DNA from 4 places in the Candidatus Clostridium eludens genome. Region 1 is predicted to be linked to each of the others. Evidence: riboswitches for the same ligand, from Rfam matches in the RefSeq annotation. Region 1 holds a riboswitch; each other region holds the start of a gene.
What was found. A riboswitch is a leader RNA that binds a small molecule or an ion and turns the genes downstream of it on or off. The one in region 1 is predicted to bind S-adenosylmethionine.
Positions count from the first base shown of each region.

Region 2: another riboswitch for S-adenosylmethionine. It lies ahead of ACJDU8_RS01565 (amino acid ABC transporter ATP-binding protein); the one in region 1 lies ahead of ACJDU8_RS14230 (methionine ABC transporter ATP-binding protein).
Region 3: another riboswitch for S-adenosylmethionine. It lies ahead of ACJDU8_RS06695 (methyl-accepting chemotaxis protein); the one in region 1 lies ahead of ACJDU8_RS14230 (methionine ABC transporter ATP-binding protein).
Region 4: another riboswitch for S-adenosylmethionine. It lies ahead of ACJDU8_RS02595 (ABC transporter permease); the one in region 1 lies ahead of ACJDU8_RS14230 (methionine ABC transporter ATP-binding protein).

Region 1 is NZ_JBJHZX010000020.1:91,764-94,962, reverse strand. It holds gene ACJDU8_RS14235 (methionine ABC transporter permease) at 1-614, opposite strand, end outside; gene ACJDU8_RS14230 (methionine ABC transporter ATP-binding protein) at 611-1,390, opposite strand; SAM riboswitch class I at 1,569-1,672, opposite strand; gene ACJDU8_RS14225 (acetate uptake transporter) at 2,006-2,623, shown strand; gene ACJDU8_RS14220 (DUF4317 family protein) at 2,685-3,199, opposite strand, start outside.
Region 2 is NZ_JBJHZX010000002.1:31,064-34,262, forward strand. It holds gene ACJDU8_RS01555 (amino acid ABC transporter permease) at 1-200, opposite strand, end outside; gene ACJDU8_RS01560 (amino acid ABC transporter substrate-binding protein) at 216-1,031, opposite strand; gene ACJDU8_RS01565 (amino acid ABC transporter ATP-binding protein) at 1,113-1,850, opposite strand; SAM riboswitch class I at 1,958-2,072, opposite strand; gene ACJDU8_RS01570 (ROK family transcriptional regulator) at 2,625-3,199, shown strand, end outside.
Region 3 is NZ_JBJHZX010000007.1:99,379-102,577, reverse strand. It holds gene ACJDU8_RS06705 (hypothetical protein) at 1-389, shown strand, start outside; gene ACJDU8_RS06700 (pyridoxamine 5'-phosphate oxidase family protein) at 406-864, shown strand; SAM riboswitch class I at 1,006-1,108, shown strand; gene ACJDU8_RS06695 (methyl-accepting chemotaxis protein) at 1,190-2,827, shown strand; gene ACJDU8_RS06690 (GMC family oxidoreductase N-terminal domain-containing protein) at 2,882-3,199, opposite strand, start outside.
Region 4 is NZ_JBJHZX010000003.1:13,843-17,041, forward strand. It holds tRNA gene ACJDU8_RS02585 (tRNA-Leu) at 1-14, shown strand, start outside; gene ACJDU8_RS02590 (LysR family transcriptional regulator) at 162-1,031, opposite strand; SAM riboswitch class I at 1,404-1,511, shown strand; gene ACJDU8_RS02595 (ABC transporter permease) at 1,686-2,480, shown strand; gene ACJDU8_RS02600 (ABC transporter ATP-binding protein) at 2,498-3,199, shown strand, end outside.

The DNA of each region.
Region 1 (3,199 bases):
AATTGTATGAACTGTACCAGACAAATTAATATCACCACTGTAGCTACCATAATATCTTTACGAAATCTCTGATAACCAAAACGTATTGCCAGACTTCCTAACCCTCCTGCTCCTATAACACCAGCTATGGCAGTAAATTCAATAATGGATATAATTGAAATTGTAACTCCCTTTACAAGAGAAGGAAGGGCCTCTGGTATTAAAATCCTTAATATAATCTGAAATGGTTTTGCGCCTACAGATAAGGCTGCTTCAATTTTCCCCCATTCTACTTGCTCCAATGATGTTTCAATAATTCTAGCTAAAAGAGGTGATATTCCTATAGATATAGGTACAATGGCTGCTTTCATGCCCAATGTAGTCCCTACAACTAATCTAGCTAATGGCAGTAGAACCACAATTAATATTACAGAGGGAAGGGATCTTACTGCATTTACTATAGTAGCCAATATCTTATTTAACTTTTCATGTTCTAAAATATGTCCTTTTTTAGTAACAACCAGAATAATTCCAAGCGGCAGTCCTATAAGTAAGGCTATACCACCAGCTATAATTACCATTTCTATGGTTTCCCATAATCCCTTCATAATCAAAGATTTAAAATCGTCAGTCATATTACCCCACCTCCAGTACATGCAGAATTCATACTGAGATTTCCCATTATTTTAACAAACTTTTTAGCAGTATTACTTTTAGGATTTAAAAATACTGAATTTGTACTTCCTGTTTCCACAATACTACCTTCTTCGATTACAGCCATATTATTACATATATATTTAATAACATCTAGCTCATGAGTTATAAGTAGGATAGTTAAATTAAGTTTCTTATTTATATCTTTTAAAAGTTCCAATATAGAATAAGTAGTTTGCGGATCCAATGCCGAAGTAGCTTCATCACTTAACAAAACATCTGGCTCATTGGCCAGAGCTCTTGCTATACCCACCCTTTGCTTTTGACCTCCACTTAATTGGGCAGGATAGGACTCTATTTTATCACTTAACTCTACCAAATCTAATATCTCATGTACTCTATCTTTTATTTTTCCTTTAGGATAGCCAGCTATCTTTAGAGGGAAAGCTACATTTTTATATACAGTCATTGAATGAAACAAGTTAAAATCTTGAAATATCATTCCAATTTTCTTTCTGGCTTCCCTAAGTTCATCTTTACCCATAGCTGTAATATCCTTATCTCCAATAAATACAGTACCAGAGGTAGGTTCTTCAAGTCTGTTCAAGCAGCGTATCATAGTAGACTTTCCAGCTCCGCTGAATCCTATAATACCAAAAATATCTCCTTTCTCAATTTTAAGATTTATATTTTTTAAAACTTCAACTTTACCATTAGGTGTATTAAATGTCTTATTTAAATCTCTTATGCTTATCATAATACCTACCTTTTTTACCCCCTTTCTTTAATACTTACTTAAATATACCAAAACAAAAAAGACTAGATCTTATATTTATAAGTTAAGATTTAGTCTCCAGTTTTTCTGGTCAACTTTTAAAGTTCAGTTAAATTATAAAAAACCCAAGGTAAATCCTTGAGTTTAAATTCCAATGATTTACTCATCTTCCAGCTACAAGCTGCAGGAATTAGCACCACTGCATTATAAAATGCTGGTTGCCGGGCTTCATAGGGCCTTTCCCTCCACCTCTCTTAATAAGTTCATTTAAATATTTAATATTGTATTAAATATTATATCAATAATACTTAATCATGTCAATATTTTTTATCGTATAAATCCAGAAATTTACATTTACAAAGTTCAATCTTCATTGTTAAATCTTAATTCTCAATTAGAAATAACCTATACCTACTACTAAACCATTTAGCGACTTAAAAATTCTATTGTTATAAAAAATTAAATAAATTCCATTCTCACCCGGGCAAAAAAAACTAAATTTATGAAATTTCAAAATTGACTTTACAAATGCATTTTTTTTTGATACATTATGTATGTGTAAGCGTTTTACAAATATAACTTATAAGGGGGACTATTATGAATTCAAATGAAACTCAACACATCAAAATTGCCAACTGCGATCCATCTGCATTAGGATTATTTGGACTTGCTGTGGTAACATTAATAGCTTCTGCAGAGAAGCTTGGCATCACCGAAGGGACTTCTCTTATAATTCCCTGGGCCATATTTTTAGGCGGTTTTGCCCAACTATTTGCTTGTATCAACGATTCTAAAAGACAAAACACTTTTGGAGCGACAGCATTTGGAGCTTTTGCATTATTCTGGTTCTCAGTAGGCATGACATGGATGATGGGCGCAGGTGTATTCGGAAAGGGTATTACAGTTGGAATGGATCATAAGCAGTTAGGATTTGCATTTATAGCATACTTGATATTTACTGTATTTATGACCATAGGAGCAGCTGAGACCAACAAGGTACTATTCTTAGTTTTCTTTCTTATAAACTTTTTGTTTATAGGATTAGCACTCACTTATTTTGGCATTTCACCAAAGTTTTCTATTAAACTAGCAGGAATAGCTGAATTATTAGCATCACTTATAGCTTTTTATGGTTCCGCTGCTGCTGTATTAAACCCTCACTTTGGAAGGGAATTTTTACCTACAGGAAAACCTTTTGGCATATTTAAAAAATAGGATTATAATTAAGTTTACATGAGGATGTATTTATTAAATACATCCTTATATTTATAAGATATTAGATATGTTTTTCTATTTGCTCTGTTTCCAAATCAAGTCCATCTAGGACCATATCCTCTTTAAGTTCTATCAATAGACACTTTTTACCCCATTTATTAACTACCTGCTTTACACTACTTAAATCTCTAGGGCTTATAGTTATATTAGTACTCTCATTTTCTATTTTTATAGATTTACTTTTAAAATCTGGTACTACATTTCTCACTTTAAATTCATAATCTCCTCCACATACTTCCTCAAAAGCACTTCTGACTATTTGAGTGTCCTCTACACCACTCTCTTCTAAAACCCTAGTTACTTCATTTATATCCAAAGTAGGTTCTTCTTCCTCTTCTTCAATTTTTTCATTTATTATCTCATATATATCCTGCATAATATGGGGTTTTATTTTACCTCCCAGTGCTGTACATAAAATCGCATTAAAACTCTCCTTTTCCTCTAGAGCTGTAGGCTTAATAGTACATTCCAATACTTTTTCTACAAAAGTATTGTTTATATTCTTTGATTTTGAAG
Region 2 (3,199 bases), on a different contig from region 1:
CATACATAAAAACGTGCCACTAATACAAAAGGTTTAACATTTGATATACGAGCTAAAGCTGTTATTAATGCAAGAACTAACCCCAAAATAAACGATTCTAATGTAAGTGGTACAGTAAATTGAATGCCTGCTTTTAACAAAGGGAAAAAAGAATCTTGTAATATTTGTATTATTCTTATTGCTCCATCACTTATATGCATATTATCACCCTATCACTATTTGGATACATCGGAATTAAACCATTTATTAGATATTTTTAGAAAAGTTCCATCTGACTTCATATCAGCTAATGCCTTGTTTACGGCATCTACCAATTCTTTATTTCCTTTTCTAAACATAATTCCATTGGAAGCTGCATCTGGTTGTTCATCCACTACCTTCACTGCTATATCTGGTTTTTGCTTTTTTAAATCTAAAAAAGATATATTATCATTAATAGTTGCATCTGCACGTTTGGAAAGTATTAAATCAATGGACTGATTAAATCCGTCATCTTGTACAACCTCCGCATTATAAGATTTAGCAAGTTCAGCATAATTACTAGTTAATGTTTGTGCGGATTTTTTACCTTTTAAATCTTCAAACTTCTTAATATCTTCATTGTCCTTAGCAACTATAAGCGCTCCCTTTGTAACTATATACGGAGTTGAAAAATCATACTTTTTCTGACGTTCTGGCTTTATTCCAACCTCATTAACTATAATGTCAAACCTTTTAGCATCTAATCCAGCAAATATTCCATCCCATTTTGTTTCAACAAATTCAGCTTTTACACCTAAACGTTTGGCCACTTCTTCTGCTATTTCCACATCAAAACCAGTTAACTTTCCGTTTTTATCGTGAAATGTAAATGGCGAATAAGTTCCTTCAGTACCAATTTTTATTACTCCATCTTTTTTTATTTTGGATAATAAATTATTATCACTGGTTTGATTAGCTGTGGATTTATTGTCATCTTTACTAGATGCACATCCTGTAACAGCTACAGCAAATATTAATAAAACGCTAATTAATAGACCAATTTTTCTCATGGTTATACCCCCTATAAATTAATAATAATTATTTACTTTAAAATTTTTGTAATACTGCAATATGAATTTAAGTTTCATAATTTAGTTAAATTGAACCTGTTCTAAAAATTTTATAGTTCGCGGATTCTTAGGATTATCGAATACCTCCTCTGGAGTTCCTTGCTCTACTATATTTCCACTATCCATAAACATGACTCTATCTGCTGCTTCTTTAGCAAATCTCATTTCGTGAGTTACAATAATCATTGTGGTATCCCTTTCAGCAAGCTTTTTTATAACATCCAGTACTTCTCCAACCAATTCAGGATCTAAAGCAGATGTAGGTTCATCAAATAACATTATATCCGGATTCACAGCCATAGCTCTGCCTATACCAACTCTTTGCTGCTGACCGCCTGATAACTTCGATGGGTAACAATCTCTTTTATCCACCAGTCCAACCTGTCTTAATATATCCATTGCTATCTTCTCCGCTTCAATTTTATTTAATTTTTTTACTATAGTTAAATGTTCCATAATATTTTCTATTGCCGTTTTATTATTAAAGAGATTATAACTTTGAAATACCATAGATGTATGCTTCCTCAATTCATGTATTTGCTTTTTAGTTATTTGTTCAAAATCTATTTTTAATTTTCCTATTTCTATGGTACCTTTGTCTGGAGTTTCTAAATAATTTATGCATCTTAACAAAGTTGATTTTCCTGTACCAGAAGGGCCTATTATTGCAATAACCTCCCCCTTTTTTATTTCTAGGTCAATACCCTTTAAAACTGTAAGTTCACTAAACTTCTTGTATAAATTTTTAACTTTTATCATTTCATAAAACAACCTCCCTTTCAATTGGTTTAAAATAAAAAAGCTATTTTTCTTAAACAAGAAAAATAGCTTTTAACATCCCAAATTAATTTATAAAATGGCCACTTTTCTCATCTTTCAGAGTATAAAATAACTCTGCAGGAATTAACACCGATACATATTAAAATAAATGCCGGTTGTTGGGTTTCATAGGGCCAGTCCCTCCACCTCTCTTGATAAGAACCTAGTTTATTAATTTTTTAATATTTCACATTACTTGTGCTTTACACATTATACTAATTATATTCTTATGTGTCAATTATTAAATAGCAAAATCATAAACCTTTAAAATAAAATTATTTAAAAAATGTATTGACATTATATAAAAATATATTTATAATACTACGTAAATATTACTGAACATATTAAATTGATTGGTTTTTATTATATGTGAGGGTTGCTAAAATAAAATTTAATAGAATCATAGATCAAATAAGTATGTGTTGATATTTAGTTGACCAGAAAAACTGGAAGCTAAATTTTATTCTTACATTTTGTAAGAGTAAAATTTAGCTTTTTTTAATTAGTACATTGTAATTATTTTTTTTACAATACTTTTTTCAAAAACGAAAAAAGTAATTGTTAAAAATTATTACAGTACAAATAACAGATATGATATATAGAATAAAAAGTCGAAAAACAATAGATCTTCATAGTGTATTAAGTTTTTTAAAATACTTATTTCAAAAATGAAAAAAGTATTCATTAAATTCTATCAATGTAAGAGGTGTACCAGTGAGAGATAATTCCAATATACTAAAAAGTTTAAGCTTTGAAGAAAAAAAAATATTTAATTTGCTTCAGAAAAATGGACATTTATCTAAAAATGAAATTTCGTCTATGACAAATATTAAATTGACCACATTAAAGTATGTTATGGAACCTTTAGAAAAAAGCAAAATAGTAGTTGAAAGTTGTATAGGAGAATCTACAGGCGGGAGAAGGCCAATTTTGTATGATATAAACGTAAATGATTTTTATATTATAGGCATTGATATATCAATACTCTATACTCAGGTAGTTATTACAAATTTAAAAATGAAAATTTTGTATAAGGAACTATTTCATATGGATGAGTCTTGTACTCCTTGTGAAACTGTAAAAAAAATAGTAGAAATTGTCAACAGAGCTTATGCAGACCTAAACTTGAGTCATATGAAACTCTTAGGCATAGGAGTAGGATCTGTTGGACCTTTAGATATAAAAAATGGGATCATAAAAAACCCGGTTGACTTTTTTGCAGATAGTTGGACTAACGTACCCATAAAAGAAATGTTAGAGGAAAAATTAAAATGCCCTGTTATAGTTGA
Region 3 (3,199 bases), on a different contig from region 1:
GTAAAGAAGAGTGGGTTGGATATAATGAATGGAAAAATCGTCTTAAAAGGGCAGTCAATATTTTTGGGAAAGGAAATGTAAATTCAGGAATTGTTGGAGGCGTTGAACTAGCAAAGCCAAATGGGTTTAAAACTGAAGACGAAGCACTTAAAAATACACTTGAAGAAGCGGAAGATCTAATGAGCAGTGGTGTATCAGTCGTATATATTGTTTGGGTTCCAAGACCGCTTTCATTTTTTGGAGATCAGAAGAATGCATCACTGGAATATTATGTAAGGTTAGCTAAAGGCCTTAATGATATTAGAACAAAATATGGATTAACAATAGATTTTGACGATTATCGCAGATGCGGGAATCATCCTAATTCTGATTTACAGAGAGTGTTATAAAGGGGTGAAGAATGAAATGGCAAACATAAATGATATAAAGAATATTATTAATAATTCAGAGACCACAAAGATACTTGCAACTGTTGGAATAAACGGCATACCTCATACCAGTGTAAAGCAGACCATCCATATTAATGAAGAAGGGAATATTGAATATGTTGAACTTTTTGAGTCGTCACAAAGTTATAGAAATATAACAGGAAGTATATGGTATGATAAAAAAGTTTCAATTGCAATATGCGGAAAAAATAAAGAAAGCTATACAATAATTGGCAGACCAGTGAAAATACTCATTACAGGGAGATATTTCGAAGAGATATATTCAGATATCCTTGAAAAATTAGGATTTGATATGGCAGCGGTTGTTATTATTGAACCCGAATCCATAGAAAATCAATCTCCAAGAGATAAGTTTGAAAAGCAGGAAAAAGATAAGCCATTCTTTAAGCATTTAGATAGAATTAAAAAGGCCTAGAAATAGATTAAGCAATGGTTTCGTTGAAGAAGCATTTATATATTTAATATAAACAATCTCTATAATGTTTATAAAATTATTGACAAATTGTAGCTTTAATGTATATAATTTATTGTAATAAAAATGAATACAATATATACTCTCTTATCAAGAGTGGTGGAGGGACTGGCCCTGTGAAGCCCGGCAACAGCTAGAAGTCTAGAAATGTGCTAAATCCTGAAGGATATTTCCTTGGAGATGAGAGGATGCTGTAGTTTTTTGGCCTCTTCTTATTGTTATGAGAAGAGGCTTTGTATTTTAATTTTACTTTGGGGAGGGTTTGAACATGGAAAATAAAAAAATAGGGGCCATATTTGGTACGATTTCAGTATTTTTAACAGCAGTAGTTTTTATTGTTTCCACTATTGTAGGAGGAAGAGGCATTATATTAAATAACATTATATGGGTTCTGGCAATTATAATTTTAGTTACAACTATTCTGACAATGTTAAAATTGAATCTTAAATCATTGTCAGATATTGACAAATCTATAAAAGAAATATCTCAGGGAGATTTAACGAAAAAAATAAAAGTACATGAAAGAAGCATATTTAGTGATTTATGCTCCAATATAAATGTATTAATTCTAAGTATGAGAGGATTTATAAATGAAACAAACATAATGACTGATAAAGTTGTAAACCACTGTGAAGATTTAAGTTCAAATGCAATGCTGGTGGAAAGTTCGGGAGAAGAGACCAGTTCCGCTATAAACAATATATCCCAGGATATGATAGAGCAGATGAATGATGTAATTACAACAGAAACGCTTATTAAAGAGTTTATAGAAGGTCATAAATCTATATCAGAAAATGGGGGATTAATTGAAAGTAATGCTTATTCTATGATGGAAGTAGTGAAACATAGTAATAAAATATGTGAAGAATTAATTAAAAAGATGAATCAGTCTTCAGACTTAAATGCAAATTTAGTATCAAAAGTAAAAAATTTATATGAAAAAGCTTTTAAAATTCAGAATATAGCAGATGCAGTAAATAATATAAGCAAAAACACTAACCTGCTTTCTCTAAATGCTTCTATAGAAGCTGCAAAGGCAAAGGAAAGCGGTTCAGGTTTTGCAGTAGTGGCAAATGAAATAAGAAAACTAGCTGCTATATCTTCTAATCAGGCCAGAGAAATACAGTGTATAATAGACGAAATTAAATCAGAAATAACAAATATATCTTCTAGTATGGATAATGAAGTGGAAATATTTAATGAAACCATAACATTTTCTAATGCCACAAAGGAAAATTTAGATAATATATATAGGGAAAGTAAAAAGTCTATAGATTCCATAGAAAGTATAAATAAAGTTATTAATATACAAAATAAGAAGATAATTGATATAAAAGATTTAATGGGACAAGTATCTGAAATATCGGAAAATACTTCTGCAGCTACCCAGCAGGTTGCTGCAGCTTCACAGGATCAAGTATCTGCCATGAAAAGTGCATTTGAATCTATTTCGAATTTATCAGATATGAATAAAAAGTTAAAAGAAGGTATTTCCTCTTTTGCTAAAGACTACAAAGTAGATGAAGAAGTATACAACAATATAGAAATGGGATTAAAAGAACTCAGGCGAATAGCACAAATTGAGGGCTTGAGTACCATGGATTATAATATTTGTACTGAAATATTAACAAAAAATATAGATAAATGTCCTTATTTTGAACTATTTGGATTAGTACAAAAGGATGGACTTAGAAAGGCTATAACCCTGGATTATAAAGAAGAAGATGTATATACTAGTTTTTTGCACAGACCTTATTTTAAACAATCAATAACAGGCAGAGAATATCAATCCCAACCGTATATATCTGTAGATACTAATAATTACTGTATAGCACTTTCAGTTCCGGTTATAGATAAGAAAGGTGAAATTGTAGGGGTGCTAATGGGAGATTTAATATTGGGATAATAAATATAAGACTTATCTCAAATACTGCCATTGATAACACCCCTATCATCAAAGCTAACTAAAATATTTATCCGCTATTTTTTCAGCTGTACGTGCTGCCAGAGCTTGTGTTGTAAGGGTGGGATTAGCCCCACCCAAACCATTATAAAGTACACTGTTATCTGCAATGAATAATCTTTTAACTTGTTTGGCTTCGCAATTTGTATCAGTAACATACCCCATACGCATAGTGCTGTGCATATGGACCAACAGGTTGTGTGTGCAGTCTGTACGTATAATTTTATTAGCGCCTGCTTTTTTAAGTATATCTGCCGCAATAGCAGCAAGCTTATTTCTTTTTTGTATGTCGTTTTTGCATGGAATATATTTGAT
Region 4 (3,199 bases), on a different contig from region 1:
TGTTATCCGCACCAAAACCTGACAATATAAAAAATTTATAGAATGTTTATAGAAAAATAATTCAGCATTAGAATGTTTAATTAAAAGGTCAAATTCTAATGCTTTTTTATTTGGGAAAATTATTTGAAATGTTCAATTTAGTAAGATACCTTCTTCATAGGTCAATTTCCTTTAAAAGTTTTTAGAAAATCTTTAGCTACGTCAGATAAATATCTATTTCTAATCCATACTACAGCAGGACGTGCTTTTAGAGAAAGTTCATTTATATCAATGTATTTTAAATTTAGACCAGGGATGAGTTCTGAGGCGGATTCTGGAACTATTCCTATACCAATTCCAGTATTAGCCCAAAGGAGCACTGCACGTGCATCTTCACTTTCGCAAAGTATTCTTGGTTCAAATCCAATTTGCTGGCACGAGGAAATTAACATATCTTTAAACTTATGATCAACTATTAAGGGCTTGTTTATTAAATCATTCAAACTAATCTTATCTTTGAAATTTGTAAAAAATACATCCTGATTTACTGCTGCTACCATTGATTCACTTGATAGTAATAATGATTCGAATTTTTCAGAATCAAAAGGAGTAAATACCAAGCCTATTTCTATAGTGCCTATATCAAGCAGTTTTAAAATTTGAGAAGTATTGCTCTCTCGTATTTTAAAATTTATATGTGGATATTTATCATGAAAGTGATTGAGTTTTTTTAATAAGATTGTAGTGCCAGAAGATGGCACAGTTCCCAAAGAAAGTAAGCCTTTAAATCCCTCTTTTAAATTATTTAATTCTTCTTTTGTATTTTTGACCAGATCTAAAATTTGTTTGGAGCGATATTGAAGTATTCTGCCTGCATCAGTTATTTGTATTTTTCTTGTATTTCTTTCTATTAGTTTTAATCCAAGTTCATCTTCAAGTAATTTTAGTTGTTGGCTAAGTGGCGGTTGTGCGATATGAAGCTGTTCTGCAGCTTTAGTTATGCTGCCATTTTCTACTATAGCTAAAAAGTATCTAAGTTGTCTAATATCCATAGAAATGTTCACCTCTATCTGCTATTTATATCTTATTTGTATTAATTCAATACCTTTTAAGTATTTGAAATATGTTTTTTTGTCTGATATAATGATACATGAAATTAAGAAATTATAAAAGTATATTTACTATGATAGAAAGAGTAAGTTAAAAAAGTCCTAAGAGAGAGATCTTTATTGAGCTGTGAGAGATCTTGGAATGAATTAACTGAAGTGCATTCTTGAGTAATTAATTCAAAAGTTGCTGCGATGGAGGTAATTATTTGCAGTAAACAGAGTGGAACCGCGGAAAATTTCTGCCTCTGTAATTAGAGGATAGAGGTTTTATTTTTTATAAATAATAAAATTTCATATTAATACTGATAAAGTATTATCTTATCATGAGAGGTAGAGGGACTGGCCCTATGAAGCCCGACAACCGGCATTTATTATGTATCGGTGTCAATTCCTGCAGAATATAATTATTCTGAGAGATAAGAAGGATAGTTAAGTTAAGACTTTTAACTTGGATTTAAGCTGTTTTTCTTATTTGAAAAACAGCTTTTTAAATTTACAATATGTATAAGTCAAATTTATGATATTGTGCAAAAAAAATAGTTTGAATATTTTTTATATTAGCAAATTTCTTTATATATTATGACGGGGTGAATAATAATGAATGTAAAATCAGAATTAAATAAAAAAATTAAATTTATTGGAAATATACTTATTGCATTAATACTCCCTGTAATAGTGATTATATTATGGCAATTACTAAGTAATAAGGGACTTGTTAAGCAGTCAGTTCTTCCATCTCCTCATACCATATTTTTGGCTTTTTTAGACATGGTGAAAAGTGGTGATTTAGCTAGAAATCTATTTATAAGTATATTAAGGGTTATAAAAGGATATCTTATAGGAGCTTCTCTGGGTGTAGTATGTGGAACATTGATTGGACTGTTTAAAATAGCCGAAAAAGCTGTTGATTTGCTTATAGGTCTTTTGAGACCAATTCCTATTGTAGCTTGGGTTCCTGTACTTATATTGTGGATGGGTATAGATGAGGCTTCTAAAATAACTGTAATAGCAATTGGAAGTTTTTGGCCCATACTTATAAATACTATTCATGGTATAAAAGGAGCAGATAAAAAATATTTAGAAGTCTCTGAGATATTAGAAAAAAATAAATTTCAGGTACTGACAAAAATAGTTTTTCCTTCGGCACTTCCATCTATTTTTACAGGATTGAGAATTGGAATCGGAAGTGCATGGATGAGTGTTATAACAGCGGAAATAATTGCTGCCACGTCTGGCATAGGATATTCAATATCCTATGCTAGGGAATTATCTCAGCCGGATGTTATGTTGGTTGGAGTTTTTTCTATAGGCGTAGTTGGATTTTTGATAGATTATTTAATAAAAAAATTTCAGTTTGTAATTATAAAATGGGATACAAATAATCAAAGTTAGAGAGGAGTAAATATTACATGAGTGCTGATGAAAGTTATGAGGCTATTAAAATAGAAAATTTGAATAAAGATTTTAAAGTTGATAATGGTTACCTCAATGTATTGGATGATATTAACCTGTCAGTTAGACAAGGAGAATTTTTAAGCATTGTAGGGGCAAGTGGGTGTGGAAAAAGTACCTTGCTTAGAACTATAGTGGGATTAGATACAAATTATAGGGGCAATATTTATTCTTACGATAAGCCTGTAAAAGGTCCAGGTATAGATAGAGGTATGGTATTTCAAGAGTCAAGACTTTTTCCATGGCTTACAGTAGAAAAAAATATAGAGTTTGGAATAAGCAAAAAATTATCTAAGAGGAAAAAAGCAGAATTAGTAAATGAACAGCTTGAACTGGTCGAACTGGACGGCTTTGCAAAATCATATCCCGAGCAGCTGTCTGGAGGAATGAAACAGAGAATAAGTATTGCAAGAGCACTTGTAAATAAACCTAAACTGCTTCTTCTTGATGAACCTTTTGGAGCATTAGATGCTATGACCCGTATTAATATGCAGCAGGAAATATTGAAAATATGGAAAAAACAAAATACTACAATGATTCTTGTAACCCATGATATAGACGAGGCGATTTATTTAGGTGATAGGGTGATTGTTTTATCCAGCAGGCCTGGAAGAATAAAAAGGGTGGTAAAAGTAGAACTTTCAAGACCTAGAGATAGA